One region of the Micromonospora sp. NPDC049497 genome, then DNA from elsewhere that is predicted to be linked to it. Evidence: riboswitches for the same ligand, from Rfam matches in the RefSeq annotation. Region 1 holds a riboswitch; the other holds the start of a gene.
The links. A riboswitch is a leader RNA that binds a small molecule or an ion and turns the genes downstream of it on or off. The one in region 1 is predicted to bind S-adenosylmethionine.
Positions count from the first base shown of each region.

Region 2: another riboswitch for S-adenosylmethionine. It lies ahead of ACIBR0_RS14395 (ABC transporter substrate-binding protein); the one in region 1 lies ahead of thrC (threonine synthase).

Region 1 is NZ_JBITMC010000018.1:29,455-45,104, reverse strand. It holds gene ACIBR0_RS22545 (S8 family serine peptidase) at 1-953, shown strand, start outside; gene ACIBR0_RS22540 (GNAT family N-acetyltransferase) at 1,036-1,971, shown strand; gene ACIBR0_RS22535 (hypothetical protein) at 2,059-2,256, shown strand; gene groL (chaperonin GroEL) at 2,350-3,972, opposite strand; gene ACIBR0_RS22525 (hypothetical protein) at 4,247-5,338, opposite strand; gene ACIBR0_RS22520 (cold-shock protein) at 5,438-5,641, opposite strand; gene ACIBR0_RS22515 (GNAT family N-acetyltransferase) at 5,886-6,425, shown strand; gene paaN (phenylacetic acid degradation protein PaaN) at 6,480-8,153, opposite strand; gene ACIBR0_RS22505 (hypothetical protein) at 8,268-8,762, shown strand; gene ACIBR0_RS22500 (GNAT family N-acetyltransferase) at 8,701-9,720, opposite strand; gene thrC (threonine synthase) at 10,103-11,389, opposite strand; SAM riboswitch class I at 11,400-11,535, opposite strand; gene ACIBR0_RS22490 (ABC transporter permease) at 11,669-12,568, opposite strand; gene ACIBR0_RS22485 (alpha/beta fold hydrolase) at 12,568-15,435, opposite strand.
Region 2 is NZ_JBITMC010000008.1:160,250-175,899, forward strand. It holds gene ACIBR0_RS14375 (VOC family protein) at 1-197, opposite strand, end outside; gene ACIBR0_RS14380 (N-acetylmuramoyl-L-alanine amidase) at 325-1,455, opposite strand; gene ACIBR0_RS14385 (amino acid ABC transporter ATP-binding protein) at 1,582-2,325, opposite strand; gene ACIBR0_RS14390 (amino acid ABC transporter permease) at 2,322-3,098, opposite strand; gene ACIBR0_RS14395 (ABC transporter substrate-binding protein) at 3,189-4,034, opposite strand; SAM riboswitch class IV at 4,271-4,382, opposite strand; gene ACIBR0_RS14400 (RraA family protein) at 4,458-5,150, opposite strand; gene ACIBR0_RS14405 (SPFH domain-containing protein) at 5,389-6,222, shown strand; gene ACIBR0_RS14410 (nucleoside deaminase) at 6,213-6,641, opposite strand; gene ACIBR0_RS14415 (ATP-binding protein) at 6,685-8,286, opposite strand; gene ACIBR0_RS14420 (protein kinase) at 8,519-10,165, shown strand; gene ACIBR0_RS14425 (hypothetical protein) at 10,209-11,210, shown strand; gene ACIBR0_RS14430 (hypothetical protein) at 11,302-12,219, shown strand; gene ACIBR0_RS14435 (MFS transporter) at 12,425-13,693, shown strand; gene ACIBR0_RS14440 (hypothetical protein) at 13,739-14,524, opposite strand; gene ACIBR0_RS14445 (YchJ family protein) at 14,734-15,123, opposite strand; gene ACIBR0_RS14450 (hypothetical protein) at 15,186-15,536, opposite strand; gene ACIBR0_RS14455 (SGNH/GDSL hydrolase family protein) at 15,592-15,650, opposite strand, start outside.

The DNA.
Region 1 (15,650 bases):
CCCCCGCGCCGGCCGGACCGGAGTGGAACGTCCGCCTGATCGGCGCGGACCGGGTCTGGTCGGAGCTGGGAGTGACCGGCACCGGCGTCACCGTGGGCAGCTCCGACTCGGGGGTGGACGGGAGGCATCCGGCGCTGGCCGAGGGTTTCCGGGGCGGCGACGACTCCTGGTACGACCCGTGGGACGCCACCCGCTTCCCCACCGACCAGGGCGGCCACGGCACCCACACGGTCGGCAGCGCGGTGGGCCGCAACGGCGTCGGGGTGGCCCCGGGTGCCGGCTGGGTGGGCTGCGTCAACCTGGACCGCAACCTGGGCAACCCCGCGTACTACCTGGACTGCCTCCAGTTCATGCTCGCCCCGTTCCCGCCCGGCGGGGACCCGTTCACCGACGGTCGCCCCGCCCGCGCGCCGGAGATCCTCACCAACTCGTGGGGCTGCCCATCGATCGAGGGTTGCGACCCGGGGGTGCTCCGGCCGGCCGCCGCCGCGCTCGACGCCGCCGGGATCATGGTCGTCGCGGCGGCCGGCAACACCGGACCCTCCTGTGGCTCGCTCGACGATCCGCCCGCGCCGTACGCGGAGGTGCTCACCGTGGGCGCGGTGGACGACCGGCGCCGGGTGGCCAGCTTCTCGTCGCGGGGACCGGCACCGGGCGGGGTCGCCAAGCCGGACCTGGTCGCGCCGGGCGAGGAGGTCCTCTCCGCGATGCCCGGGGGCGGGTACGGGTCGCTCAGCGGCACCTCCATGGCGACCCCCCAGGTGGCGGGCGTGGTGGCGCTGATGTGGTCGGCGAACCCGGCGCTGGTCGGGGACCTGGACCGGACGCGGCGGATCCTCGCCGAGACCGCGACACCCGCGCAGGTGCCGACGGACACCTGCGGCGACCCGCGGAACGTCGTCGGCGCCGGGCTGGTCGACGCGTACGCCGCAGTCCAGGCCGCCCAGCGGTAAGGAAGGGCCCCCGCTTAACGCCTGGTGAGGTGAAAGGGCCCCTTCTTAACAGGTGACCTCCGGTGCTCTAGGGTCGGCGACCATGGACGCGGAGATCATCGTCACCGAGCTGGCCGTCGACCGTGTGCCGGACGTGGTGGAGCTGTGCCGGCGGGCGCTGGACCTGCCCGAGGACGCGGCCGAGGCGGACGCCCTGATCGACACGTTGTGGATCCGGGCGGGCGCCGACCGGCCGGTGGTGGCGCTCGGCGCGTACCGGGGTGCAGAGCTGGTCGGGACGGTGGTCTGCTCGATCTCCGGGCGGGACACCCGACTCGGGCACGTCGACCTGGTGGCGGTGGACCCGGCGCACCGCCGGCGCGGCGTCGGGCGGGCGCTGCTGTCGTACGCCGAGCGGACGCTCGCCGGGCTGGGCGCGGCCGAAGTGCTGCTCGCCGGCAACCCGCCCTGGTACGGCTGGCCCGGTATCGACGTGCGTTACACCCCGGCGGTCTGCGCCGCGCTGGCGCTCGGCTACACGCAGGACCGTACGGCGTGGAACATGACCGCCGACCTGTCGTACGCCGGGTCCCCGGCCCTGCGGCCGACGGAGACCGCGGAGGCGCGGCTGGCCGGCCAGGGTGTGTCGGTGCGGCGCGCGGAGCCGGCGGACCTGCCGGCGCTGACGGCCTTCGCCCGTTCCACCTTCGGTGGTTCGTGGGACGAGGAGCTGGCCGGGTCGCTCGGCCGTGACCGGGCGGGCTGCCACCTGGCGGAACGCGAGGGCGAGCTGCTCGGTTTCGCGGCGTGGGGGTCGTCCCGGCCCAGCTGGTTCGGCCCGATGGGCACGGCGCCGGCGGCCGAGGGTTCGGGTATCGGCGGGGTGCTGCTGCGGCGCTGCCTGGCCGACCAGCGGGCGGCGGGAATCGACACCGCGCAGATCGGCTGGGTGGGACCTGTGCCGTTCTACTCGGGCAGCGCGGGCGCGCGGATCGAGCGGGTGTTCTTCCTGTACCGGAGGACGCTCGGAGATCAATAAAGGGGCGAATAGGATATAGACCCAGATAACGTCATTCGCCCGCATGGGTCATCGACGCCCCCTACCGTTTCGGTAGAGGAGGCTCTCATGACCACGGACGACGAACTGCCCGGCCCGTTGCCGTTCGACCGACTCGACTACGGCGACGCCGAGCAGCGGGCGGAGATGACCGGCGCCGACCAACCGGCCGACGAGCCGGTCACGCCGGTGGACGAACCGGTCCAGATCCGGCAGCCGTACGACCGGGCACACAAGCGGCGCAACCAGCGGCCCCTGCCGACGTGACAGGCTGGAGCGCGCCGCTGTCGCCAGGGCGGAACACGGAAAGGGGCGGACCGCTGACGCGGCCCGCCCCTTTCGGCGTTCAGGAAACCGGACTCAGAAGTCCATGTCCCCGCCACCCGGACCAGCCGGGGCGGCCGGGGTCTTCTCCGGCTTGTCCGCCACGACGGCCTCGGTGGTGAGGAAGAGCGCCGCAATCGACGCAGCGTTCTGCAACGCCGACCGGGTCACCTTGGCCGGGTCGATGATGCCCGCGGCCAGCAGGTCCACGTACTCGCCGTTGGCGGCGTTGAGGCCGTGGCCCGCGTCGAGGTTACGAACCTTCTCCACCACGACGCCGCCCTCGAGGCCGGCGTTGACGGCGATCTGCCGCAGCGGGGCGTCCAGCGCGATCCGGACGATCTGCGCGCCGGTCGCCTCGTCACCGGCGAGGTCCAGCTTGTCGAAGGCGGTCTTGCCGGCCTGCACCAGCGCGACGCCACCACCCGGAACGATGCCCTCCTCGACGGCGGCCTTCGCGTTGCGGACGGCGTCCTCGATGCGGTGCTTGCGCTCCTTGAGCTCGACCTCGGTGGCCGCGCCGACCTTGATCACCGCAACACCGCCGGCCAGCTTGGCCAGGCGCTCCTGCAGCTTCTCGCGGTCGTAGTCGGAGTCGCTCTTGTCGATCTCGGCCCGGATCTGGTTCACCCGGCCCTGGATCTGCTCGGCGTCACCGGCACCGTCGACGATCGTGGTCTCGTCCTTGGTCACCACGACCTTGCGGGCCCGGCCCAGCATGTCGACGCTGACGGCGTCCAGCTTGAGGCCGACCTCCTCGCTGATGACCTGGCCACCGGTGAGGATGGCGATGTCGGTCAGCATGGCCTTGCGGCGGTCACCGAAGCCCGGCGCCTTGACGGCGACCGACTTGAAGGTGCCCCGGACCTTGTTGACCACCAGGGTGGCCAGGGCCTCGCCCTCCAGGTCCTCGGCGATGATCAGCAGCGGCTTGCCGCCCTGCATGACCTTCTCCAGGATCGGGAGCAGGTCCTTCACCGACGAGATCTTGCTGTTGACGATCAGGATGTACGGGTCGTCGAAGACGGCCTCCATACGCTCCGGGTCGGTCATGAAGTACGCGGAGATGTAGCCCTTGTCGAAGCGCATACCCTCGGTGAGCTCCAGCTCCAGCCCGAAGGTGTTGCTCTCCTCGACGGTGATGACGCCTTCCTTGCCGACCTTGTCCATCGCCTCGGCGATGATCTCACCGACGGTGCTGTCACCGGCGGAGATGGAGGCGGTGGAGGCGATCTGCTCCTTGGTCTCGACGTCCTTGGCGAGCTTCAGCAGCTCCTCCGAGACGCTGGCCACGGCCGCCTCGATGCCCCGCTTCAGGGCCATCGGGTTGGCGCCGGCGGCCACGTTGCGCAGGCCCTCACGGACCAGGGCCTGGGCCAGGACGGTCGCCGTCGTCGTGCCGTCACCGGCGACGTCGTCGGTCTTCTTCGCGACCTCCTTGACCAGCTCGGCGCCGATCTTCTCGTACGGGTCCTCGAGCTCGATCTCCTTGGCGATGCTCACACCATCGTTGGTGATGGTGGGGGCACCCCACTTCTTCTCGAGCACGACGTTGCGGCCCTTGGGGCCGAGCGTCACCTTCACGGCGTCGGCGAGCTGGTTCATGCCCCGCTCGAGGCCGCGGCGCGCCTCTTCGTCGAACGCGATCATCTTGGCCATACGGCGTTGTCCTCCTGGACACTCACGGGCCACCCGAGTGTGTGTCCCGGATGGGCCGCCTGGTGTACGCACCTTGGGGACGTCGCCACCTGGCGACGACGACGTCTCCTCGGCCGGGCCGGATAGCCCGCGACGACCGGCCATGTGCCGCACCAGCGACTGGGCGCCGTTGCGGCCGTGGCCCTACCGCCCCGACCATTGGCACTCACGGTATGCGAGTGCCAATGACTTGTTTAGCACTCTCCCCTGCCGAGTGCAAGCACGAGTGCCCGGGTCAGCCGAGTTCCGCGGCAAGTCGCGCGGCGTTCACCGGACCCTCGCAGGCCCGCTGCTCGGCGTACGTGACGACCAGACCGACGAGCTGGGCGAGGTACGCCGGCAGGGCCAGCACCGCACCGGTCAGGCTCACCACGACGATCCCCACCGCCGTACCGGGCGAGTCCAGTGGAGTGACGCCGAACGGCAGCCCGCCGACCGCCTCGACGATGCCGGCCACCACCGACACGACCACGAAGGCAACCGCCACCAGCGCCATCCGACCCAGCACCAGGCCGAGCCGCTCGTGGAACATCCGGAACGCGCGACCGATCGGGTTCTGCCGCTCGAAGAGGTAGACCGGCCCGGCCAGGCTCAGCGCGAACACGAGGTAGATCCCGGGCAGAACGCAGAAGCAGACACCGACCCCGACCAGCACGCCCACCAGCAGGCTCCACCCCCACAGACCGAGGGCGCGGCGGGCGCCGTGGCGCAACGCCCCGCCGAGGCTCACCGGCTCGCCGGCCGCCTGGCGGGCGACCACCCAGGTGCCGGCCGCCCAGCCGACGGCCTGGACCAGGCCGAAGACCACCAGCGCACCGACGAGCACGCCCAACATCGCCGCCAGGTCGGCGAGGAAGGTGTCCGGAAGCGCGTCGGCGTTCTCGGCCAGGTCGGCGTCCCACCGCGCGGTCGGGTCGACCGCCAGCGAGAGCAGGGACATCAGCGCCGCCGGCAGCACCTGGGTGAGCAGCAGGATCGGCACCAGCAGGGGCCAGCCGCGTCGCACCGCGCCGACGCAGCGCGCCCACCATCCGCCCACGCCGGCTCCGGGCGGGTTGACAAGCGGATCGTTCGGGTCCAACCCGGGCGGGAACCACCCGCCGGGGTACGCCGGGGCCGGCCAGGCCGCCGGACCACCCGGGTACCACGGCTGGCCGCCGTACGGGCCGGGCGGCGGGGCGCCGTACGCCCCGGGGGCCACGCTCGGCTCCCACGGTTGGGGCGGCGGGCCGGGCTGCGGCGCGGTCGGGTCACCCGTCGGCCGCGCCGACGGGTCGGGGTCTCCGGGACCGGGGGACGGAGTGGCCGGAGGCTGCTGGTCGGACAAAGAACCCTCCTCAGCGACAGCTGGAAAGGCTCATGATCCTCCCCGGTGCGTACGCGCACCGCAGCCCCTGCCCGGCGCTCCCGGCGGGCCGGTCGACGGTCAGGCGATGACGCGGACCCGCTCCGCCTGGGGGCCCTTCTGGCCCTGGGCGATCTCGAACTCCACCCGCTGGCCGTCGTCCAGCGCCTTGTAGCCGTCCATCTCGATGGCGGAGAAGTGGACGAAGACGTCCTGGCCGCCGTCGACGGCGATGAAGCCGTAGCCCTTTTCGGAGTTGAACCACTTCACGGTGCCCTGTGCCACGGTGCACTTCCTCACTCTGCGCGGCATTCCACGACCCGGGAACCGGCACGCCGGCCGCCGGGGACCACCGTTCGGCGATCGGCGACGGCCGCTGAATCGGTGACCGGAATCGCACGCTACACGAGGCGTGACGACCACGCACGACCACAAATCGGGCGCATTCCGTGCGATCGGCATCGTCGCCCGTCGCTGTGGTAGGCATGCGCTCATGACAACCGGTCCGGGGATGCCCAGCGCGGTGCGGATGCCGTCCCGACGGGACACCGGCGGGTGGCCCGCCGCGCGGAGGGCGCCGGTCCGGCGGGTCCACCCCCGGGACGCCGCCCGCATGCGGGCGCTGCGGCTGGAGATGCTCGCGGACGCGCCGCTGGCGTTCCTGGAGACCATCGCCGACGCCGCCGCCCGACCGCACGCCGAGTACGCGGCCCGGATCGCGTACGCGTCGGCGGGCACGGGGAACGCCCAGTTCGTGGCGGACCCCGGAGGCCGCCTCGTCGGGCACGCCGGGGGCACCGCCACGCCGGACGAGCCGGGCCTGACCGTCGTGTACGCCGTCTACCTCACCCCGGCCTGGCGGGGCACCGGCCTGCTCGGCGACCTGGTCGAGGCGGTGGCGAGGTGGTCACGCACCTGCGGGCGGCCGGAGCTGATGCTGGAGGTGGTGGTCGGCAACGAGCGGGCCCACCGCGCCTACCAGCGGCTGGGCTTCGAGGACACCGGCGTACGCGTTCCGCACCCGAAGATCCCCGCGCTCACCGAACTCCAGATGCGCCGCCCCGCCTGAGTGTTAAGAAGGGGCCCCTCCTCTACGCCAGGCGTTAAGAAGGGGCCCTTCCTTTCAGGCGTGGCGGCGGCTCTGGACGACACGGAAGCGGTTCGCCACGTAGGCGCCGTCGGTGAGGGCCGAGTTGGCCGCCGGGTTGGCGCCGCTGCCGTGGAAGTCGGAGAACGCCGCCGACTGGTTCACGAACACGCCGCCGGTCAGGTTGCAGGACAGGTGCACGCCGACCTCGATGGCCGTCGCCTCGGCGGCGTCCAGCACCGCCTCGTCGGTGGAGTAGACCGCCGCGGTGAGGGCACCCTTCTCGCCGACCGTCGAACGCAGGATCTCCAGGCTGTGCGCGGTGGAGTCGGTCGCGATGGCGAAGGAGATCGGCCCGAACCACTCCCGCGAGTAGGTGGCGTTGTCGTCGGCGGCGAGCTTGACGATCGTCGGCGTACGCACCACGGCGCCCGGGAAGGCGGGGTGCTCGACCGTACGCGACTCCAGCACCGGCTCACCGACCTTGGTGATCTCGTCGAGCCGCTCCAGCACCCCGTCGTTGACGATCGCGCCGGTCAGTTCCACGCCGCGGGCCGGGTCGGCGGTGAGCTTCCCGACCGCCGCCGCGATGCCCCCCGCCACCTCGTCGAAGCTCTTGTGCCCCTGGTCGGTCTCGATGCCGCCCGAGGGGATCAGGATGTTCTGCGAGGTGGTGCACATCTGGCCGCTGTACAGGGTCAGCGTGAAGCCGAGGTTGCGGCACATGCCGGCGAAGTCGTCGGTGGAGTCGACCACGACGGTGTTGAGGCCGGCCTTCTCCGTGTAGACGGCGGCCTGCCGCGCGTTGGCCTCCAGCCAGTCGCCGTACTCGGTGGAGCCGGTGAAGTCGACGATCCGTACGGACGGGTGCAGGGCCAGGGTCGAGGCGAGCGTCTCGCCGGGGGCCTCGGCCGCGAGCAGCACCAGGTTCGGGTCGAACCCGGCCTCCGCGAGCACCTCCCGGGCGTAGCGCACGGTGATCGCGAGCGGCAGCACCGCGCGCGGGTGCGGCTTGACGACCACCGGGTTGCCGGTGACCAGCGAGGCGAAGAGCCCCGGGTAGGAGTTCCAGGTCGGGAAGGTGTTGCAGCCGATCACCAGCGCGACGCCCCGGGGGACCACGTGGAACGTCTTGGTCATCCGCAGCGGGTCACCCTTGCCGGCGGCCTTCTCCCAGCCGGCCGTGCCGGGATGGCGGGTCATCTCCGCGTACGCGTAGGCGACCGCCTCGAGCGCGCGGTCGAGCGCGTGCGCGCCGCCGGCCTGGAAGGCCATCACGAACGCCTGGCCGCTGGTGAACTGCACGGCGTTGGCCAGCTCGAAGATGTGCTTGTGGACCCGGTCGAGGATCTCCAGGCAGACGCCCGCGCGGGCCTGCGGGCCGGCGTCGCGCCAGGCGGGCAGGGCGGCGGTCGCGGCGCCGACGAGCTGGTCGGCGGCGGCGTGCGGGTAGCGCACGCCCAGTTCCAGGCCGAACGGACTCGCCTCGGTGGCGACCGTGCCGCCGTCACCGGGCTGGTCGAGGGGGAAGTCGCCGTGCAGGTACGCCTCGAAGGCGGCCCTGCCGTCGGCGGCTGCGGTCTCGCCGTACACGCGCGGGCTGGGTGACTCGGGGTAGGCGGACCAGTACCCCCGCTCCGTGATCGCGGTCAGCGCGCGGTTGAGGGTCTCGGCGTGCCTGTCGTACAGGGGGTGCGGGGTCTCCGTCATGCCCGCCATCATGCAACAGAAAGCCCCCAGATCAGTAGAGCAGTGTCACAACACGGATCGTCAGCGGCCGGTCGCCCGATGGCGGCCGTGGACGACCGGTCGCATGCTGGGGTGGTGCGGCAGCGGACCTGCGCCCGGGCCACCTGGCTCAACGGCACCACCCTGGTCGGGCTGGTGCTGGCCACGCTGACCCGGACCCGGCGGCTGCGCACGCCGGACGGGGTGATCGTGGCCGGCGGCTACCGCCTGCGGATACCCCGTCAGGAGTGCTTCACGGTGGGCTCGGTGGTGTTGACCCGCCGGCCGCCGGAGTGGCTGCTCCACCCGGACCGGGCCGACCTGCTCGGTCACGAGCTGCGGCACGCCCGGCAGTACGCGCTGCTCGGGCCCCTGTTCTGGCCCGCGTACTGGCTGGCGTGCCTCTGGTCGTACGGCCTGACCGGCAGTTACGGGCGAGGGAACACGTTCGAGCGGCGGGCGGGTCTGGCCGCCGGCGGCTACGGCGAGCCGGTGCTGCGACCGTGGGCCGCGCGGGCGGCGAGCCTGCTCAGAGGACGAGCTGCCAGTCCGTCCAGCCGTCGACGGCCCGGAAACCCATCCGCTCGTTGATGCTGATCATGTAGTCGTTGACGGCGGCGTTCCACGTGTCGATCGCGGTCAGCTGCGGTTCACGGGCCAACGCGTACCGGAGATTCTCGATCTTGACGAGCAGGCCGAGCCGATGGCCGCGATGGTCCGGGTCGACGATGGTGGTCTGCTGCCAGGCGTGCCACGGTGCCGACGCGCCCACGTCGAGCATCGTCCAGGCGACCAGCCGCCCGGTCGCCGGGTCCACGGCGCCGTGGTGGTAGGCCCGCCGGCCCCTGGCCGCCAGGACGACCTCGATGCCGCGGATGCGGTCCGTGTCGATCTTCTCGGGTTCCATCTCCAGGTCACCCATCGGCGCGTCGGAGATGATCCGGCTCTCCAGCCGGGCCACGTCGGCGACGTACTCGTCGGGGACCGGACCGTGCCAGCCGACCACCCGGTAGCCGGCGGCGCGCGACCGGGCTTCGGCCAGCGCCTCGTCCAGCGCGGCGTGGTCGAGCCGGGCGGTGTCCAACCGGCGGCGGACCTCCGCCAGCGCCGGCTTCGCGCCGGTCGTCGCCGAGAAGGCCGCGCCGGCCTCCGGTCGCGCCGGCCCGCCGGGCAGCGTCGCCACCGCGTCCCAGATCAGCTTCTTACGGCCGTGCTCCACGGCGACCTGCCGGGCGTACGCGAAGAGCGCCCGACCGGCACCACGCCGCCGGTGCTCGGGGTAGACCTCGACGAGGACGCTGGCGAGGTCGGTGTTGTCCAGCTGCGACAGCCGCACCTGGACGCGCCCGACGGCCACCCCGTCGATCCGGCCCAGCGCGTGCACGAAGACGTTGCCGGGCATGGGATGCGCCAGCGTCACGCCGAACTCGGCCCGGTCGGGCACCGGGAAGTCGGGCTGGTCGGCGGCCCCGACGGCGGCGGAGATGCAGTGTGCCTCGTCGACCGCGGCCGGGTCGGCGGTGTCGAAGGGCGCGACGACGATGCTCATGTGGCGAGGATGCCCCGGAGAAACACCGAGGGCCAGCGATTTAACCGCTGGCCCTCGGAACGTTGGTCGGGAGGGACGATCGCACAACGCCTCCGGCGTTGGGTCGTAAGAACTATCAAAGTCTCCGGCGAAACGCCCTCCCGCACGGAGCATCTTGCGCCGCCCGGTTCCTGTCGTCAAGTCCTTGACGGCGCGTTTTCCGCACTCACCGCGAAAAGCCGGTTACCGCGCGGATCGGCCCGATCCCCCGTCCGGGCGAGCCACCCCTCGACCGAAGCGCCTCCGGCGCGGCTGACCAGCCATGTTCGTCTGCACCGGAGCGGTCGACGGTGTGGCGTGTCGGACCGCTCGCGTGCAGACGAACATGGCGGGACGTGCCTCGTCAGCCGAGGAGGCCGGCGTCGCGGGCGGCGCGCAGGGACGGCTTGATGCGGTGGGTCGGGCCGACCTCGGCGGCCACCGCGTCGAGGGTCTTCAGGCCCTCACCGGTGTTGAACACGACGGTCTCGGCGGTCGGGTCGAGCCTGCCGGACTCCACGAGCTTGCGCAGCACCGCCACGGTCACCCCGCCGGCGGTCTCGGCGAACACGCCCGTCGTCCGGGCCAGCAGCCGGATGCCGGCGCGGATCTCGTCGTCGTCGACGTACTCCATCCAGCCACCGGTACGCCGTACCGCCTCCAGCGCGTACACGCCGGCGGCCGGGTCGCCGATGTTGAGCGACTTGGCGATGCCGGTCGGCTTGACCGGGGTGATCGTGTCGCTGTCGGCGTGCAGGGCCGTGGCGATCGGGTTGCAGCCGGCCGACTGGGCGCCGAAGACCTTCCAGCCGCCGGCCGGTGCCTCGACCAGGCCGATCTCGACCAGCTCGGAGAACGCCTTGTCAATCTTCGTGAGCAGCTCGCCGGAGGCCATCGGGATGACCACCTGGGCGGGGATACGCCAGCCGAGCTGCTCGGCCACCTCGTAGCCGAGAGTCTTGGAGCCCTCGGCGTAGTACGGCCGGACGTTCACGTTCACGAACGCGGTGTCCTCGAACTCGTCGGTCTCCACCAGTTCGCCGCAGAGGCGGTTCACGTCGTCGTACGAGCCGTCGATGGCGACCAGCTCGCCGCCGTAGACGGCGGTGGTCACGACCTTGCCCTGCTCCAGGTCGCTGGGGATGAAGACCACCGAGGGCGTGCCGGCGCGGGCCGCGTGCGCGGCGACCGAGTTGGCCAGGTTCCCGGTGGAGGCACAGGCGAAGCGGGTGAAGCCGAGCGCCTTGGCGGCGGTCAGCGCGACGGACACCACCCGGTCCTTGAACGAGTGGGTGGGATTCGCGCTGTCGTCCTTGACCCACAGCGGCGCGGTGATGCCCAGCTCGGCGGCGAGGTGCGGGGCGGCGACCAGCGGGGTGAGCCCCGGATCCAGGGTGACCCGGGTGGCCGGGTCCTGGCCGGCGGGCAGCAGCGCCGCGTACCGCCAGATGTTCTGCGGGCCGGCCTCGATCTGCTCGCGGGTGACGGCGGCCAGCGCGGCGGTGTCGTAGTCGACCTCCAGCGGCCCGAAACACTCGTAACAGGCGTGCTGGGCGGCCAGCGGGTAGCGCGCCGAACAGGCGCGGCAGGCCAGGGCGCGGGCGGGGCTGGCGGTGGTGTCGATGCCGGAGGGGGCGAGCGTCGACGTCATGTCGAGAGTCCTCTCATCTTTCCCCGCATCGCACGGTGCGGCGGGGACGGAATTGGCACCTGCCCCGCCGGTCGCTCAGCGATGAGCGCGCGGGGTGGTTGCCGGGGCGTCGTCGGGCCGTATCCCTCAGCCCCTCTGGATGAGGTATGCAGTTGTGCCACCGAGTCTATGCAATGCCGGCCGGCACACCCAGCCGGGTTCCCAGCTTGTGGGCGTGGCGCAGCGACGTTAAGAGGGGACCCTTCCTCTACCGCAGGCGTTAAGAAGGGGCCCTTCCTTTCAGCTCGTCACGTCCTTGCGGGTGAAGCGCCAGTAGGCCAGGCCCCAGAACAGGGTCGCGTAGCTGATCGCGGAGATGCAGCCCCGGACCACGTCGTCGGTCTGCACCGGTGTCGACAGCAGGCCCAGCCAGGCGGTGCTGAAGTGGGTCGGCAGGAACGCCCGGATCGCGCCGAGCGCGGTGATCTGGTCGAGGATGCTGGACAGGATCCACAGCAGCACGGCGCCGCCGACCGCGCCGAGCGCGGCGTCCGTCGTCACCGACAGCAGGAACGCCAGGCCGGCCACCACCAGGAGTACGACCGCCAGGTAGCCGAGCACCGCGAGCAGCCGCAGCAGGCCCTCCCCCGGCTCCAGCTGGGCGGCGACGGTGCTGCGCAGCGGCTCCCAGCCGTACCGGAGGGTGCCGATGAGCAGGGCGGTACCGGCGAGCAGCACCAGCGCGATCGCCGAGTACGCGAGCGCCACCAGCAGCTTCACGGTGAGCAGCCGGGCCCGGGGCACCGGCACGGCCAGCAGGTAGCGCAGGCTCCCCCAGCTCGCCTCGCTGGCCACCGTGTCGCCGCAGAACAGCGCCACCACCACGACCAGCAGGAACCCCGCCGACACGAAGAGGGTGAACAGCGTGAAGTTCAGCCCGCCGGAGGTGGCCAGGTCGACCAGGCTGCTGAACTCGTTGTTGCCGTTGTCGTCGTCGTCACCGGTGTCGAACTGGAACGCGATCAGGATGATCAAGGGCAGCAGCACCATGAACCCGAGCGCGAGCTGCGTACGCCGCCGGGACGCCTGCCGCCGGAACTCGGCGACGAACGGCATCGTGGCCGAGGGCCGGTAGCCGGCCGCCGCGCCGGACGGGTGCACCGACCCCGTGGTGGTCTCCCCGCCCGTCGATCCCGCCATCACCGGTCCCCGCTTCCCCGAGAGTTCTCGCCCACCAGGGCGAGGAACGCGTCCTCCAGGCGGCGCCTCGGCACCACCCGGTCCACCCCGATGCCGGCCCGCACCAGCTCGGCCACCACCTCGCTGCGCGCGGTGCCGTTGGTGTCCACCACGAGCTGCCCCTCGGAGTCGGGCAGCACCCGTACCCCGTCCAGGCGGTCCAGCACTGTCCGGGCCGCGGTCGGGTCGCTGACCTCGAAGAGCACGCTCGGCGACTCTCCGACGATCTCCTCGACCGGCCCGGAGGCGACGATCCGGCCCTTGTTCACCACCACCGCGTGCGTGCAGGTCTGCTCCACCTCGGCCAGGAGGTGGCTGGAGACCAGCACCGCCCGTCCGTCCGTGGCGTACCGCTGGAGCACCCGGCGCATCTCGGCGATCTGCGGCGGGTCCAGGCCGTCGGTGGGCTCGTCGAGGACCAGCAGCTCGGGCAGGCCGAGCATGGCCTGCGCGATGGCCAGTCGCTGCCGCATGCCGTGGCTGTAGTTCTTCGTCCGGCGGTGCACCGACGAGCCGAGGCCGGCGATGTCCAGCGCCTCGTCGAAGTGCGCGTCCTCCCACGGCCGGCCGGTCGCCCGCCAGTACGCCTTCAGGTTGTCCAGACCGGACAGGTGCGGCAGGAAGCCGGGCCCCTCGACGAGCGCGCCGATCCGGGACAGCACCGGGGAACCGGGCACCAGCCGGTGCCCGAAGACGTAGATCTCGCCGGCGGTGGGCTGGGTCAGCCCCATCAGGACCCGCAGGGTGGTGGTCTTGCCGGCGCCGTTGGGGCCGAGCAGGCCCACCACCTGACCGGGGTGGACCTCGAAGTCCACGTTCGACACGGCGACGAAGCCGTCGGCGTACTCCTTGCGCAACTCGCGCACGGCGAGCGGGGTGTCCGCGTACGCCGGGTGGACGGAGCTGACCTGGCGGCGCTGCCGGCGGCGGACGACGGCGACGACCACGACGAGCCCGAGCACGATGGCGGCGAGCAGGCCGGCGAGGATCCAGCGCCAGAGGGCGGCGGCGGTGGGGATCGGCTCGCCGTCGACCGTGGGCAGGCCGACCGCGCCGTCGGCGAGGGCCACCGTGTGCACGGCCGGCTCGACCGGGGTGGCGTACGCCTGGTCGGAGGTGGCCACGACCACGCGGAGCCGGTGCCCGGCCTCGATCCGGCGGACGATCGCCGGCAGGGTGACCGTCACCGGCTGCGCGGCCTCGACGTCGCGCGGCAGGCCGGTGAGCCGGACCGGCGCGACCAGGCCGTTGGGCAGGGTGGCCGCGCCGTTCGGGTCGACGTCGTAGAGCTTGACGAAGAGCACCGCCTCGCCGGTCGCGGAGGCGGCCCGGATGCGCACCGTCGGTGCGCCCACCACGTCCACCGCCTCGGGCAGTGGCGCGGACTCGAACCGGGCGTGCTGCCCCGGTATGTCGCCGGCGACGCCGCTGAGCAGCGACGAGAGTTCACCGGCGAAGGGCACCGAGGAGATCGCGGCCGGGTTGCCGGCGGGCGGGTTGGCGACCGGCTGCGGCGGGCCGGCGACGACGACGTCCCGCCGGCCGGTGCCGGCGGTGCCGGGGTAGTCGGTGGTGCGGTAGCCGGTGGCGACCAGACCCCGGTCGAGCGCGTCGAAACCGGCGATGCGGGACCAGGTGAAGTCGTCGCCCGGGGTGTCGCCCTCGCCCTTGACGTAGTGGTCGAGCCACTGCACGGTCAGGAACTTCACCCGGTCCGAGTCGGTCTTCGGCCCCTCACCCCCGTCGTGGCCGCCGGTGAACCAGGCGACCCGCACCGGTGTGCCGTTCGCGGCGATGCCGCGCGCGTTGGCGTCCGCCTCGGCGAGCGGGAAGAGGGTGTCCGCCTCGCCCTGGACCAGCAGGGTCGGTGCGGTGATCCGGTCGAGCACGCCGGCCGGGCTGGAGCGGCGCAGCAGGTCCACCGCCGCCCGGTCGCCGCGGCCGGTGGTGGCGATGCGCAGGTACGCGGCGCAGACGTCGGCGGCGAACCGGCCGCAGGCCGGATCGGCTGCCCCGGCCGGAGCGGCGCCCGGACCGCTCCCCGGGCCGGCGCCCGGCCCCGGGCTGGGCGGGCCGGCCGACGCGGGCGCACCCTCCGACCGGGCACCGGTCGCACCGGAGATCCCGGCCGGTCCGGTGCCGGCGTTGCCGCCGCCACCGAAGAACAGCCCGGCCCAGCCGGACTTGAACACGCCCTCGGTGGTGTCCCGGCCGCTGCTCTCCGGCAGGAACGCCCGGGACAGGTCGTTCCAGGTGATCATCGGGACGATCGCGTCCACGCGCTTGTCCTGGGCCGCGAGCAGCAGGGCGAGCCCGCCACCGTACGAGCCGCCGACGACGCCCACGCTCGGGTCACCGGCGGCGTCGGTACGGATCTCGGGCCGGGCGGCGAGCCAGTCCAGCAGCCGCTCGGCGTCGCGTACCTCGTAGTCGGGGTTGTCCAGGTGGATCTGCCCGCCGCTGCGGCCGAAGCCGCGGGCCGTCCACGTCAGGACGGCGTACCCGCGACCGGCGAACTCCTCCGCGTCCGAGCGCACCGACTCCTTGGTGCCGCCGAAGCCGTGTGCGAGCAGCACCGCCGGGACCTTGTCGCCGGCGGAGGCCCCCTCGGGCAGGTAGAGCGTGGTGTCCAGGTCGACCGGCTCGTTGCCGGCCGGGCCGGAACGGACGGTCAGGACGGCGGACTCGGTGCGGACGTCCGGCCCCTGCGGTCGTACCGCCCAGACCACCGCCCCGACGAGCAGCACGGCGACCGCCGTGGCGGCGACGGCACGGCGGCGGGTGGGCAGGGCACGCCGGATCCACGCGGCCGGCGACGGCGATCTCATGCGGCACACGCTACGGGCCACATCCTGAGCGTTGGCTGAGATCCTCCGTACGTCCGTCCGGTTGCTCCGATCGTCGGGCGGATCGCTGCGAGCGCGGAAGGTCCAGGCCCGTCCCAGCGGGATGAATTCGGATCACGTGAATTCCGATCTTCGGCGGAAATCGGCTCCGATCCATCCATGTCGGTGCGGGAATGGCACGGACGGTGTCCATCTGA
Region 2 (15,650 bases), on a different contig from region 1:
TCCGAGGCCATCAGCACGTGACCCGCCGCGGTCCGCAGCAGGCCGTGCATGATCTGGTCGGCGTACGACGGGTCCTCGGTGCCGAACTCGCGGAACGTGGTCAGCGAGAGGTCCCCACCGAACACCCGGTGGTAGAACTCCATCGCCTCCCGTGCGTTGCCGGCGAAGTTCAGGTACGGGTTGAGTTCTGACGCCATGAGCTCCTCCTCGGGGTCGACGGCCGGCGTCATCCTCGCACCACTCCCTGTGGTCGGGAGGGTGTACACGCCGTACGGGTGCGGCGACCCCCCGTGGGCCGCCGCACCCGCACCCGTACGCGTTCGGTCAGTCCCGGAAGGACCGGCGGATCACGCCGCCGACGAGCACGCACCACGTGTCGGTGGTGAGGGAGCCGTCCTGCGGGAGCCCGTGCAGGTCCTGCAACTCCTTGACGGCCTTCTTGGTCGTGTAGTCGTACGCGCCGGTGACCGCGACGTCGGTGTAGCCGCGGAAGTTGAGCAGGTGCTGGATGGCACTCACCGGCAGGCCGGCGGCGTCCTTGACCAGCTCCGGGGCGAGGGTCTCCCAGGTGGGCGCGGTGAGGGTGGCGTCGACGTCGACCGGGATGCCGTTGCGCGCCTGCCAGTCCTGCACGGCGGCGACGGTGGCGGCGTCGAACACGCCGGTGGTCGGCACGGTGTAGCCCCGGTACAGCAGCAGGTACTGCGCGGCGCGGACGGTCGGGGCGCTGACGAACCGCCACACGTCCGGCCAGCGGCGGGCCGGCACGTCGGCCAGGTTCGTGTCGAGTGCGGCGAAGACGCGGCGGCGCAGGGTGGGGAACTGGCGGTAGAAGGCGGCACCCGGGCACTGGGTGGTGCGGAAGTCCCAGTGGCCGAAGATGTCGTGGGCGTGCAGCCCGTACCGCTGGCAGATCGTCACGCAGAGCTTCACCAGCGAGTCCAGCAGCGCGTCCGGGGGCGTCTCGGTGACGTACGTGCCCTCGTTCTCGATGCCGATGGACCGGGTGTTCTCGCCCGGACAGTGTGCGGACACCATCTGCCGGTCGCCGGCGGCCAGCCGCTCCAGGCTGCCGCGCCGTCCCTCCAGGACGTACCCGCCCCGGCTGATGGTGAAGTGCTGGCCGGTGTCGGACCAGCCGTTGCCGTCGATGTGCAGGTTCTGGCAGTCGCGGGCCAGCTTGATCGCCTGCGCCTCCGAGTAGTCGGTGACGTTCGGGAACGCCATGTGGTGCACGATGATCTTGTTGGTGGGGATCGTGCTGACCGACAGCGGGTCGGCGGGCGGGCGGGCGCCCCACTCGTCGCAGCTCAGGATCCAGTCCAGATCGGTGCCGGTCTCGGCCCGCGCGGCGGACGGAAGGGCGAGTTCGGTGCCGACGACCGCGACGGTGGCGGCGCCGAGGCCGGCCCGCAGCAGGGTCCGGCGGTCCAGTTCGGAACGGTCGACGGGCATGGCATCTCCTCGGCGTCCGGCGGTGGGGGTGGGAGCCGCATGAAAATCAGCTCCATGAGCCGTGCGTGCTGTGGAGGATATTGCCAACAAGGCGGCGCGCGCTAGAGGTCACCGTCGATCACATCCCTACAGGACCTGGGAAAGGAACCGCCGCAGGCGAGGATGTTCGGCCGCCTCGAAGATCGCGGCCGGCTCGCCGGCTTCCAGCACCACCCCCCGGTCCATGAAGGCGACGGTGTCGGCCACCTCGCGGGCGAAGCCCATCTCGTGGGTGACCACGATCATCGTCATGCCCCGGGCGGACAGGTCCGCCATCAACGCGAGCACGCCCTTGACCAGCTCCGGGTCCAGCGCCGAGGTCGCCTCGTCGAAGAGCATCACCTGCGGCTGCAACGCCAGCGCGCGGGCGATCGCCACCCGCTGCTGCTGACCGCCGGACAGCTGCGCCGGCCGCGCGTCCGCCTTCGCCGCCAGCCCGACCAGCTCCAGCTGCGTACGGGCGACCGCCACCGCCTCGTCCGCGCCGAGCCGTCGGATGCGCCGCAGGGCGAGGGTGACGTTGCGCAGCACGCTCATGTGCGGGAAGAGGTTGAACTGCTGGAACACCATGCCGACCCGCTGCCGCAGGGCGTCCGGGTCGTCGCGCAGGACGCTGCGCCCGTCCAGCAGCACGTCGCCGCGGTCCGGCTCGATCAGACGGTTGACCGTACGCAGCAGAGTGGACTTGCCGGAGCCGGACGGCCCGATCACGCAGGCGGTCGCACCCCGGGGCACGTCCAGGTCCACGCCGCGCAGCACCCGGTTGGGCCCGAAGGCCAGGTGCACGTCCCGGACGCCGACGCTCACCGAGGTGGTGGTGTCGATGCTCATCGCGGGTTCCCTCCCCGGGCACCCGGCAGCGCCAGGTCACCCTCGTCGTCGTCGGCCACCGCCGTGGCCGGCCGGCCGTGCCGCAGCCGCCGGTCGATCCAATTGACGGCGTGCGTCAGCGGCACGGTCAGCGCCAGGTAGAACAGCCCGGCCAGCAGCAGCGCGGACTGGTTGCCGGTGTTCGCCGCGTAGTCCTGTCCGATCCGGAACAGCTCCCGCTGGCTGGCCAGCAGGCCCAGGAAGTAGACCAGGCTGGAGTCCTTGATCAGCGCGATGAGCTGGTTCACCCAGGCCGGCAGGACCCGCCGGACGCCCTGCGGGATGATGACCACCCGCATCGCCTCACCCCACGAGAAACCCAGCGCGCGGGCACCCTCCAGCTGCGCGGCCTCCACCGACTGGATGCCGGAGCGGAAGATCTCCCCGATGTACGCGGCCGCGATCAGCGACAGCGCGAGGATGCCCAGCGGGTAGGGGTCGGGACCCCACAGCTCCATGCCCAACGGTGCCAGGCCCACGCCGATCAGCAGGATCGTCGCCGCCGCCGGAAGCCCCCGGAAGACGTCCGTGTACACGCGGGCCGGCCAGCGCAGCCACCGCGTCCGCGAGATGCCCGCGACCGCCAGCAGCATGCCCAGCACCGAGCCGAGCAGGGCGGCGGAGACCGCCAGGATCAGCGTGTTGGGCAACCCGACGGTGAGCATCTCGGGTAGTGCCTCGCGCATGGAGTCCCCGTCGAAGAACGTCTCCCACAGGGTGCTCAACGGATCCATCAGTGTCTCCCGCCGTCCCACTCGTGCCGTTGCCTGTTGTTAAGAAGGGGCCCCTGCACCGCGTCAGGCGTTAAGAAGGGGCCCTTCCTTTCACGCGGCCGGGACGGCCACGGTGCCGCTGCCGGGGGTGAAGTCGGCCGGGATCGGCCGGCCCGGGTAGTACTGCGCCTGGAGCTTCGTCCACGTGCCGTCCGCGATCACCTCGTCGAGGGCCTTGTCCAGCGCCTCGCGCAGCGCGTCGTTGTCCTTGGCGAACGCGTACGCGGTCGGGGCCGGGCTGAGCTCCTTCGCCGCCACCCTGATCCTGCCGTTGCTGTCCGCGGCCGACTTCTCGCCGATCTCCGCGGGCGCGATCCAGGCGTCGGCGGTGCCGGCCTTGAGCTGGTTGATCGCGCCGTTGTAGTCGGGCACCCGGACCGGGTTCAGGTTCCGGCCCGTGGCGTAGTCGTCCTGGACGGTGCCCTGCACGACCACCACCCGCTTGCCGGCCAACTGGTCGAAGCTCGTGATCGTCGAGTCGGCCGACACGTCCAGGCCGAAGTAGCCGAAGTCGTAGCCGTTGCCGAAGTCGACGGTCTTCTTCCGCGCCTCGGTGATGGTGATCGAGGAGCTGCCGACGTCGAACTTGCCGTTGGCGACCTGGGAGAGCAGCGCCGAGAAGTCGGTGCCGACGAACTCCACCGTGAGGCCGATCTTCGCGGCGGCGGCGACGAGCAGGTCGTTGTCGTAGCCGGTGAACGTTCCGTCCTTCAGGAACACGTTCGGCGGCGCGTCGGTGAGCGTGCCGGCCCGCAGCACGCCCGGCTGCAGCAGGTCGTACGGGTTGTCGGCGGCGGACGAGGCGTCCTCACCGCCGCAGGCGGTCAGGGTGGCGGCGCCGACGACGGCGGCGACGCCCAGGGCGGCGGCACGGGTGAGGGCAGGAAGGAATCGCACAGGTGTCTCCGAAGGGTTGCGCAGGCGGCGGGCACGGGCGTGCGTCGCCGGCGGTGCGCCGCGAGGGCGTACCGCTGGGTGTGGAGCAGGTGGAGTGGAAGAGCGGCGCGGTCAGCTACACGCGGCGCTGCAGACCCGCATCAGGTCGACGTGGCGGCGCCGGGTCAGGGCCGGCGGCGGGACGCAACTGCGAGCGGACATGGTTCTCCTCGGTGGCCGTGTCGGCCTGGGGAACCAGGCCACGCTTGCACCGGAACTGCTCCGGTGCCTGGTCTTCACCCGGGGCACCCCTACGTGGACGAGGGTTGCCGGCCAGCGAGCCGGGGCTTGACGCTGGCGCTCATGACCTGGTGACGACACTAGCAACGGCCTCGGGTGGATCGTCCAGCCGATATGACCACCCTCACCCGCGGTCCGCCCCCGTCACTCCTCGATCGCACCGCCGACGCGGCGCAGGTGGGCGCGGAACGTGTACGCCGGATCGGCGGCGCGACGGTCCAGGTAGTCGGCGAAGGCGGTCTGGTCGCGCAGCGTCTCGCCGGCCCGGATCCGGTGTGCCTGCAGCCGCTCGGTCCGCCGGATCCCCTCCGCCGTCGTCAGCACCTCACCGGCGCGGGCGGCGGGCAGGAACAGCACGCCGTCATCGTCGGCGACCACGAGGTCGTCGGCGGTCACCAGGTGCGCCCCGAACCGGGCGCTGGTCAGCGTGGCGGACTCCCGCTCGTCCAGGCGAGTGGGGCCCAGCGGCAGGCTGCCGTAGCTGAACACCGGGAGACCGATCTCGATCAGCTCGGGGGTGTCCCGGTGCAGACCCCACACGACCAGCCCGGCGACCCCGGCCGTGCCCGCCTCCAGCGCGGTCAGGTCACCCACGCAGGCCTCGTCGGTCCGCCCGCCGTTGTCGACCACGAGGACGTCACCCGGCGCCGCGTGGGCGTACGCCTCCAGGAACACGTCCACGCTGCCGTGGTGGCGTACCGGCAGCACCCGGCCGGCGAGCCGGTGACCGGCCACGACGGCCCGCACGCCGGCCGGCGCCGCCCGCAGCGGCACCCCGAGGCGTACGCAGGCGTCGGCCACGGTCGGCGTGGACAGGTCGGCGAAGCGTTCGATCATGAGGTTCCTCCCGACGGGTTCGGGATGGTCCGGCCGGCCACCCCGCTCCACGGGAACACGGCGGGTCTCCGCCGGCCAGGTCCAGTTCCCGTTCGGCGGCCACGTCCGGCGGAGTCGGGCAGGACTACTTCCCCGTACAGCGGGTAGCCGCCGCCGGGCGGCGGGCGCCGCCGGGAGGATCGGAGGTGCCGTGGGAGCCACCATCGTCGTTCTGGTGATCGTCGGCGTGCTGCTGGCGATGCTCGGCGCGCTGGGCATCAGGATCGTCCAGCAGTACCAACGCGGCGTCGTCTTCCGTTTCGGCCGCGTCGTGCTGCCCGTCCGGGAGCCGGGCCTGCGGCTGATCATCCCGGTCGTCGACCGCATGGTCCGGGTCAGCATGCAGACCACCGTCATCGACGTGCCCGCGCAGGGCGCCATCACCCGCGACAACGTGACCCTGACCGTGGACGCGGTCGTCTACTACCGGGTCGTGGATCCCGTGAAGGCGCTGGTCAACGTGCGGCAGTACCCGGGTGCCGTGCTCCAGATCTCGCAGACGGCGCTGCGGTCGGTGATCGGCAAGGTCGACCTGGACACCCTCCTCGCGGACCGGGACAAGGTCAACGAGGACCTCAAGGCGGTCATCGACGCCCCGACCGAGGGGCCGTGGGGACTCAACATCGAGCGGGTCGAGGTGAAGGACGTCGCGCTGCCCGAGGGGATGAAACGGTCGATGTCCCGCCAGGCCGAGGCGGAGCGGGAACGCCGGGCGCGGGTCATCGCGGCCGACGGCGAGTTCCAGGCGTCCCGGCGCCTCGCCGACGCCTCCCGTGCGATGGCGTCGACCCCGGGCGCGTACCAGCTGCGGCTGCTGCAGACCGTGGTGGATGTGGCGGCGGAGAAGAACAGCACCCTGGTGATGCCCTTCCCGGTCGAGCTGCTGCGCTTCTTCGACCGGTTCTCGCGTTCCGGCACCGAGGCCGCCGCGGAGTCGGGCCAGGAGGGCCCGCCGCAGACGGTCGGGGAGCCGGCGCAGCAACCCGCGTCGGTCAGCGGCGACGGCCACCGGCGCGACGGTCCTCAGCGGTAGTAAGCCGCCACCGGCGCGAGCGCCTCGTCGTGCAGGTACGGGCCGTCCTGTCGGGCGGCCCGGGGCGCCGCGCCCGGCGGTTTGATCGCGTCGAGCTGCTCGGCGGAGAGCGCGAACACGACCCGGCCCAGCCCGGAGCGGGCGATCGCCCCCGCGCACATGCCGCACGGCTGGCAGCTGGTGTACATCGTGGTCACCGCCGCCTCGTCGGGCGTCAGCGACCGTGCCGCCCACCGGGCCAGCTTCAGCTCCGGGTGGGCGGTGACGTCGTCCCCGGTGACGGTCGTGTTGCGGTCCTCGGCGAGGACCGCGCCGTCCGCGCCCACCAGCAAGGACCCGAACGGTGGGTCACCCGCCGCCCGCGCCTCGCCGGCCAGCGCGATCGCCCGCCTCAGATGCCGTTCGGTGTCCGCGTCCACGCCGTCAGGCTAGCCGGGGCGCCGGGCCCGCGTCGGCCGGGTCTCAGACCGCCGCCGCCGACTCCGCCGCCGGTTCGCCCGCCTGCCCGGGTACGACCACCGCGGGGACCTTCGGCAGCGTGAACACGAACCGCGCCCCACCCGTGTACGTCTCGTCCAGGGTGAGCGTGCCGCCGTGGTACTCGACGATCTTCTTGCAGACCGCCAGCCCGATGCCGGTGCCCGGGTACGTGCCACGCGGATGCAGCCGTTGGAAGATGACGAAGATCTTCTCCGCGTACCGGGGGTCGATGCCGATGCCGTTGTCGGCCACCGCGAACGACCAGAACCCGTCGGCGTCGTCCACCGTCACGCCGATCGCCGGGACGCGGTCCGGGTGGTGGAACTTGACCGCGTTGCCGAGCAGGTTCTGCCACAGCATCGTGAGCAGGGTCGGGTCTCCGCGTACCACCGGCAGCGGATCGCAGGTGATGTCCGCCGCCGCCTCCTCGACCGCGCGGGACAGGTTCGCCTCGGCCTGCGCGAAGGTCGCGGTCAGCTCGACCTCGCGCAGCTCGGCGTAGACCCGGCCGATCCGGGAGAACGTCAGCAGGTCGTTGATCAGCTCCTGCATGCGGCTCGCGCCGTCGACCGCGAATCCGATGTACTGCCGGGCCCGGTCGTCGAGCTGGTCGTCGTACCGGCGTTGGAGCATCTGGCAGAACGACGCCACCTTGCGCAGCGGCTCCTGGAGGTCGTGCGAGGCCACGTACGCGAACTGCTCCAGGTCCTCGTTGGAGCGACGCAGCTCGGCCGCCTGCTGCTCCAGGGCGTCCCGGTCGTGGTGGCTGCGCTCCAGCGCGTCGACCACCACCTGCCGCATCGACTCCACGTCGGCGGTGAGCCGGGCGATGTCCGCCGGCCCCTCGGGGCGCAGCCGGTGCCGGAAGTCGCCGCCGGCCACCTGCCGCACCGAGGCGCCCAGGCGCTCCAGGGGCCGCAGCACGGCGGTGCGGACCAGCACCGCGGCGACGATGCTGGTCACCAGCAGCGCGGCGAGGATCGCCACGAAGGTGAGGTCGCGGAGCGCGCGCGCCCGGTCCAGATCGTCCCGGCCGGCCGCGGCGATGCCGTCCAGCCGCGCGGCCAGCCCGGCCAGCTCCGCACGGGCCTCCTCGAAGGCCGCCGTCGCCCGGACCACGTCCGGCGCCAGCTGCTCCGGAGTGGCACCGCCCCGTCGCGCGGCGACGAGCCGCTCGGCGACGTCGGACCGCCACCGCGCGACTCGGTCCTCGGCCCGGTCCAGGTCGCCCAGCGCGTCCGGCTCGTCGGCCAGCAGCCCCCGCAACCGGGCCACCGTCGCCCGCTCGGCGTCGACACCCTTCCGGTACGGGTCGAGGAGGGCCCCGTCGGCGGTCAGGACGTATCCGCGTACCGCCGCGACCTGCTGGAGCAGGTGGACCTCCAGTTGCCCGACGGCGGTGCGGGCCGGGGCGATCCGGTCGGCGAGCCGGTTCGACACCTCGGCGGTGTGGCGCAGCGCGACCGCGCCGAAGCCCCCGCCGGCCAGCACCAGAGCCGTCATCGTCAGCAACATGACACTGAGCCAGCGGCGGGTCGTCAGGCGCCCGCCGCCGGCGTTCGGTGAAGTGGTGCCGCTGGTCACGGCCTGCACCTTAGACCAGCGGGCCGCTGCCGGCGCGGCGAACGGCGCGCGGCTTGCCCCCGGCTGCTACCAGTGACCGTGTGTCCGTGAACGACCATGCCGCCACGACGCCGGCCCGGCCGGCGACGACCGGGGAGCCGGAAGCACCCGTTGCGCCGATGGCCCGCGGTGGCGGCGCGACCAGAATGACCAGCGGGGTGGTCCGTCCACCCGGGGCGGAGGGGGTGACCACGTGACCGGTTGGCAGCTCTCGGGCTACCGTGCGGTCCGGCAGCTCGGCGCCGGCGCGTCCGGGCGGGTGGACCTCGCCGTCCACGACGTTACCGGCACGCCGGTGGCGATCAAGTACCTCACCGCCGGCATCGGCGACGACCCCTCCTTCCGGGAGGCGTTCCGGGCCGAGGCGCGGCTGCTCGCCGACATCGACGACCCCCACGTGTCCCGGCTCTACGAGTACGTCGAGTCGCCCGCCGGCGCGGCGATCGTGATGGAGCTGGTCAACGGCGTCTCCCTGCGGCAGATGCTGCGCGCGCACGGCGCGACCACACCGGAGTCCGCGCTGTGCGTGCTCAAGGGCTCGCTGGCCGGGCTGGGCGCGGCCCACGAGCGTGGCGTGGTGCACCGCGACTACAAGCCGGAGAACGTGCTGGTCACCGCCGAGGGGGCCAGCAAACTCGCGGACTTCGGCATCGCCATGCCGGTGGGCGAGGGTTCCGGCGGCAGCGTCACCGGTACGCCCCGCTACATGGCCCCCGAGCAGTGGACCGGCGCGCCGGCCAGCCCGGCCTGCGACATCTACGCCGCCACCGCGACCTTCTACGAGTGCGTGACCGGCCGCCCGCCCTTCGACGGAAGGGACCTGTTCACGCTGCGTCGCCAGCACGCCGAGGAGCCGATCCCCACCGAGGCGGCACCGGAGCCGCTGCACGACCTGCTGCGGCTCGGCATGGCCAAACGGCCCGACGAGCGACCGCAACCCGCCCAGGTGTTCCTGGCGGTGCTGGAGCAGGTCGCGGCGACCGCGTACGGACCCGAGTGGGAGGAGCGGGGGCTGGGCGACCTGGCCCGGCGGGCGGCCCTGCTCGCCGCGCTGTTCCCGTTCGGAGACGGCACCGGCGGCGCCACCAGCGTGGCCAGCACCACGCTGGGGGAGGGCACCGGCAGGTTGAGCCGCCTGCGTACCGGCCGGGCGCGGACGGCCCTGCTCGCCGGTGGGGTGGTGGTCGCGGTGCTGCTCGGCGGCGCTGGCCTGAGCTACGCCTCGCGCGACGAGCCGCTGACCACCGCCGGGGGCGGTTCCGAGCCCGCCGCCGGCACCACCGTCGGCCCGCCGTCGGCCACCGGGACCGACCCGGCGGCACCGACCGCCACCCCGACGGTCACCCCGTCGGCGTCGGCCGTGCCGACCGCTCCCGCCACCCCGACCGGGGAACCCGCACCGACCACGTCCGCCCCGCCGGACGTCCCGGCCACGACGGCGCCGCCGACGACCCCACCGCCGCCCACCACCAGCCCGCCGCCTCCGCCGGACCGGGTGGCGCCGATCGTCGGGAAGGTGAGCGCCAGCCCCGCAACACTCGACCCGGTCGGCTGCCCGTACGGCCCGACCGCCAGCACGGTCACCGCTTCCGTCACCGACGACCAGACCGTCGCCGGGAAGCTGCGGGTCAGCTTCCGGTACACGGTGGAGGGCCGGACCGGGACGGTGGCGATGACGTCCGCCGGGCGCTCGATCTTCACCGGTGTCCTCGGCGACCTGCCCCGGCCGGGCAACACCGTCCGGATCCCGGTCCGGGTGGTGGCCGTCGACGCGGCGGGCAACTCGTCCGAGGGTGCGCCGGTGTACGTGAGCCTCTACTCCTTCTGCACCCCGGGCTGACCGGGGCGACCACGTCGACCACGAGGACGGAGAGCGGGCCGCCATGAGCCAGCCGAACGACCCCACCGAGGCGCTGCCCACCCACCGCGTCCCCGCCGACGGCGCCACCATGCGGCTGGATCCGCACCGGCCGGCCCCGCCGCCGGACGAGCAGACCGTGCACCTGTCGGCCGGCGAGTCGACCGTGCACCTGGCGGCCGGCGAGTCGACCGTCCACCTGGCGGCCGGCGAGTCGACCGTGCACCTGGCGGGCGAGCAGGCGACCACCCGGTTCGCGGCCGACGGTGCGACCGTGCACCTCGGCGGCGGCGAGACCGTCGACCTGCGCCGGGGTGTCCCGCCGGTCGGCACCGGGACCGACGACCCGACCGCGTACCTGCGGACGGAGGCACCGACGACAGGCCACCGGACCGACGGGGCGACCTACCGGACCGGCGGGTACCCGACCCGGTACCCGACCCCGCCGGAGCCGACCGCCGCCCACCGGGGCCGGACCACCGGGGCGGCGACGGTCCCGCCGGGGCGTACCGGATCGGGTGCGGTCGGGAACGCGGCCGGTGAGGTGCGGTTCGGGCCCGGCGTGCCCACCACGCCACCGCCCGCGCCCGCATGGCCGACCCCGGCGCCGCCGGCCCGCCGCCGGCCGGTGTGGCGGACCGCGACGTCGGTGCTGTCCGGCCTGCTCACGGTCGCGCTGGTGGTCGTCGTCGGGCTCTACCTCTGGCAGCGGCTGCGCCCCCTGGAGGTCGACGGGGTGACCGTGGCGACGCCGGCACCGGCCGGGTGCGACGCGACCGTCGACGTGGTGGCGACGGTGACCACCAACGGGCGGGCGGGGGAGATCCGCTACCAGTGGCTGCGCACCGGCAGCGCGCCCGGCACGCTGCTCACCGAGCGGGTCGGCCGGGGCCAGCGGACGGTGGCGCTGACCCTGCGCTGGGCGTTCAGCGGTGTGGGCTCCACAACGGAGACCGCCACCGTCAACATCGTCTCCCCGTCGCCGCTCCAGGCGCAGGCCCCGGTCGCCTACGACTGCCGGCGCTGACCCCCGCCCCACCACGCCCGGTGTTTCCGGCGCGAACCGCCCGGGTAGGTGCCGACCCGACGGAACAGACGCTTGTGGTGGAGGTATAGAGATGGCAGACAGATTCGGTGACGCGGTGGGCGACGCCCTCCGCGCGGTGATGCTCTTCCTGCCGAAGGCCGTCGCCTTCGTGCTGATCCTGGTGGCCGGCTGGCTCATCGCCAAGGCCGTGCTGAAGGTCGTGGACAAGGTGCTGGAGCGGATCGGCTTCGACCGGGCCGTCGAGCGCGGCGGGATCCGGCGGGCGCTGGCCCGCTCCCGCTACGACGCCAGCGACATCGTGGCCAAGCTCGCCTACTACGCGGTCCTGCTGGTCACCCTCCAGCTCGCCTTCGGCATCTGGGGCCCGAACCCCATCTCGGACCTGATCGCCGGCGTCATCGCGTGGCTGCCGCGCGCCTTCGTCGCGATCGTCATCGTCGTGGTCGCCGCCGCGATCGCCAATGCGGTGCGCGACATCATCAGCGGCGCGCTGGGCGGCCTCTCGTACGGCCGGATCCTCGCCACCATCGCGTACGTCTTCATCCTCGGCCTGGGCGTGATCGCCGCGCTGAACCAGATCGGGGTCGCCACCGCCGTCACCACCCCGGTGCTGATCGCCGTGCTGGCCACGGTCGGCGGCATCCTCGTCGTCGGGGTCGGCGGCGGCCTGGTCCGTCCGATGCAGAGCCGCTGGGAGTCCTGGCTGGCCCGCGCCGAGCAGGAGTCGCAGCTCATCGCCACCCACGCCCGCGCCTACCAGGCCGGCCGCCGGGACACCGAGACCCACCTCGCCGGCTCGACCACCGACGCCGACACCACGCAGGTCGTCCCGCGCGGCAGCGACGCCACTCCGGCGGTGCCGGTGTACGACGGCGACACCACGCAGGTCACCTCGCGCGCCGGGGCCATTCCGACGCAGCCGACCGCCGGGGACGCCGAGGCGACCATGGTCATCCCGCCGACCGACACGGAGAAGTTCCGCCGCTGACCGGTCGGGCACCGCGAACCGGGGTGGGACCCGCACGGGTCCCACCCCGTCGTGTGTCCGGGCGAAATCCGTGGCCCGGGCGTCGACCGCCCTCTACGATCCCGAGCATGACCTGGCGATGTTGATCCACTGCTAGAGGCCGTTCCCGTGGGCCGCCCCGGCCGCCGTCCGTCCGGCGTCCGCTCCGATCCCACGGGAAGGCCTCATGACCCTCACCTCCGTACGCCCGCCCGACCGCCCGGTCCGCCGGCTGGCGGCGACCCTCTACGGGTACGCGTTCCTCAGTGAACTCGTCCTGCTCTATCCGGTGTACGCGCTGCTGTTCAGCGACACCGGCCTCACGGTCTGGCAGATCTCCACGCTGTTCGTGATCTGGTCGACCAGCAGCATCCTGCTGGAGGTGCCCTCCGGCGCGCTCGCCGACGCGGTGTCGCGGCGGCTGCTGCTCTGCCTGGCGCCACTGGTCACCGGTGCCGGGTTCGCCCTCTGGGTGCTCGCCCCGTCGTACCCGGCGTTCGCCCTCGGCTTCCTCCTCTGGGGTGCCGGCGGGGCGCTGGCCTCCGGCGCCCTGGAGGCGCTGGTGTTCGACGAACTCGACCGGCATGGCGCCGCCGGCCGGTACGCGCGCACCATCGGCCGTGCGAAGACCGCCGGCACAGTCGGCGTGCTGCTCTCGATCGTGCTGGCCGGCCCCGTGCTGGCCGTCGGCGACTACCTCGCGGTCGGGGTGGCCAGCGTCCTGGCCTGCCTGGCCGCCGCCGCGGTCGCGACCCGATTCCCCGAACACCGCCACCCCGCCACGGCGGCTGTGGCCGCACCAGGTGACAGCCACACCGACGACGACGGTGACGACCTGGGGTGGTGGGCGAGCCTGCGCGCCGGGCTCGCCGAGGCACACACCGACCGGGCGGTCCGGGCGGCGGTGCTGCTGGTCGCCGCCGTCAGCGGGATCTGGGGGGCGCTGGACGAGTACACGCCGTTGCTCGCCCGGGACACCGGCGTCACCGAGCCGACCGTGCCGCTGCTGCTCCTGCTCACCTGGGTCGGGGTCAGCGTCGGCGGGCTGCTCGCCCCGGCGGGGGAGCGGTGGGGCCGTCCCGGGTACGCCGTGCTGCTGGTGCTCTCCGCCGCGATCCTGGCCGCCGGCGCGCTGCTCGACCACCCGGCCGGCTTCGCCCTGATCGGGGTGGCCTTCTGCGGCTTCCAACTCGCCACGGTGCTCGCCGACGCCCGTCTGCAGACGCGGATCACCGGCACCAGCCGGGCCACGGTCACCTCGCTGGCCGGCATGGCCACCGACGTCACCGTCATCGCCGTGTACGCCGCGTACGGCCTGCTCGCCACGGGGGCCGGCAACGGGGTCGCCTTCGCGGTGGCGGCCGTGCCGTACCTCCTGGTGGCGCTGCTCGTGGTGACCGGCGCCGGTACGGACGCGCGGAGGACGACCCGGCAGACGGCCGGGCACGTGGGGTGACGGGTGGCCCGGCGGCGGTCGGCGCGACCGCCGGCGGGCCGGCGCTCAGGCTTCGCCCTCCAGGAGTTGCTTGAGCGCGGCCAGCCGGTCCCGCCAGTACGCCTTGAGCTCGGCCGCCTGCTCCGGCCCGGCGAGCTTCTCGTGCTGCACGGACACCCGCGACTTCGTGTCGCCGACCGCGGCGAACCCGACGACGAGCCGGGTGGGGCCGCCGGCCCAGTCGGCGCGGAAGGTCCTCGGCGCGGTGGCGGTGCGCACCCGCACCTCGACGTCGGGCAACCACCGTCGCCGCAGCGTCTCGTCGGCGAAGGCGTCGAACAGCCGCCCGACGGGCACCGCCACGGTACGGCTGCCGGTCGCCTCGAAGCTGCCACCGCGGCGCTGACCGGGCGCGCGCAGGCCGCGGGCCTGCTCGTACCCGACGGTTATCGTCTGCGCCCACCAACCGGGCACCTCGTGCGTCGTCACCAGCCAGGCGGCGATCGCGGTGTGGGTGTGGCCGGTGCCGCCCCAGCCGTCGAGCAGGGCGAACCACTCCTCCCAGCCCCGGCCGGTGCGCTGCCGCAGCAGCGCGTCCGGGGTCCGTGCCATCTGCCCGGCGGTGCCGCCCGGGGCCGCCGGTGCTTCCGTCGCCGGCTCGGCCTGCGTCGGCTCGGCGGCGGTCGGCGCAGCCTGCGGCGGTTCGGATTCGGTCGGGGCGGGCGGCCACGACCGGTCGGCGAGGCCGCCGGTGGTGCGGATCAACAGGTGCCGGCGGGCGGTGGTGTAGCTCTCGCCGGTCTTGGTCATCCGGGCGCGTACCCGGGCCTTGAACGCGCGGTGACTGGTCATCACATGCTCCCTGTCCACGGCACGGTCGCAGGGACCCACGCTCCCGTCGACCCCGCCGGAGTGGGGCATGTGGCATCGCGTCCCGAGGGCTCATGCCCCCTTTGCCTCCGCGAGGCCGGCGGCGTGAGCACCGGGAGGGAGGTGGGGCGCAGGACGGCGCCGGGGTCATGGTAACCCCGTCGTCCCCCGCCGTGCACGCCCTCGCCCGGTCAGGTCGGTGCGGCGTCCAGGTAGACCCAGCGCCCGTCCTCGCGTACGAAGCGGCTGCGCTCGGCCGTCGTGGCGGCTCGGCCACGCTCGCGGTACCGGGCGCGGAACTCCACCGTGCCGGTGGCGTCGAACAGGCCGCCGCGTTCGGTGTCGACGATCTCCAGGCCGGTCCACCGGTCACCCGGGTCCAGGCGCAACCGTGCCGGGCGGGTCGAGGAGTGCCAACTGCGCAGCAGGTACGCGGCGTCGCCGACGGCGAAGGCGCTGTAGCGCGAGCGCATCAACGCCTCGGCGGTCGCCGCGTCCGCCTCGCCCCGGTGCAGCCGCCCGCAGCACTCGTCGTACGGCAGGCCGCTCCCGCACGGACAGGCCCCCGGTCGCGTTTCCACCGGCTCATCCTCCCGCACCGGGAGATCGTGGCGGGAGACGGGGCGGTCCGTGCGGGACCCGGTCAGCGGGAGGTGCGCGGTGTCCGCCCACTGCTGAACGACTCCATGGTCGTCGCCCGGCGGGCCGGCGCGGACGGGGCCTTCTTCGCCGTCGCCTTCTTCGCGGGCGCCTTCTTGGCCGGTGGGTTCGTGGCCGGCGCCTTCCGGGCGCGGGCCGGTGCCGCCGTGGCGGACGTGGCCTTCTTCCGGGCGACCCGGGCCGTCGTCTCGGTGGGCTTCTCACCCGGGCTCTTGGCCGCGGACGCCCCGGTGGCCCGCTTCGTCGCCGTCGCCACCTTCTTGGCCGCCGCCGTCCGCTTCATCGGGGCCTTGCGCGCCCCGGTGGCCTTCCTGGCCCGCCCTGCGTCCGCCATCGTCGCTCCTTCGCGAATCGGCCCTGGTGGCAGCGTCTTCCCCGGGCCCCCGCGGTCAAACGCCGTGGTCGCCGAGGTCGACCGGGAGCGGGACGGGGCGCTTGCAGACGCGGT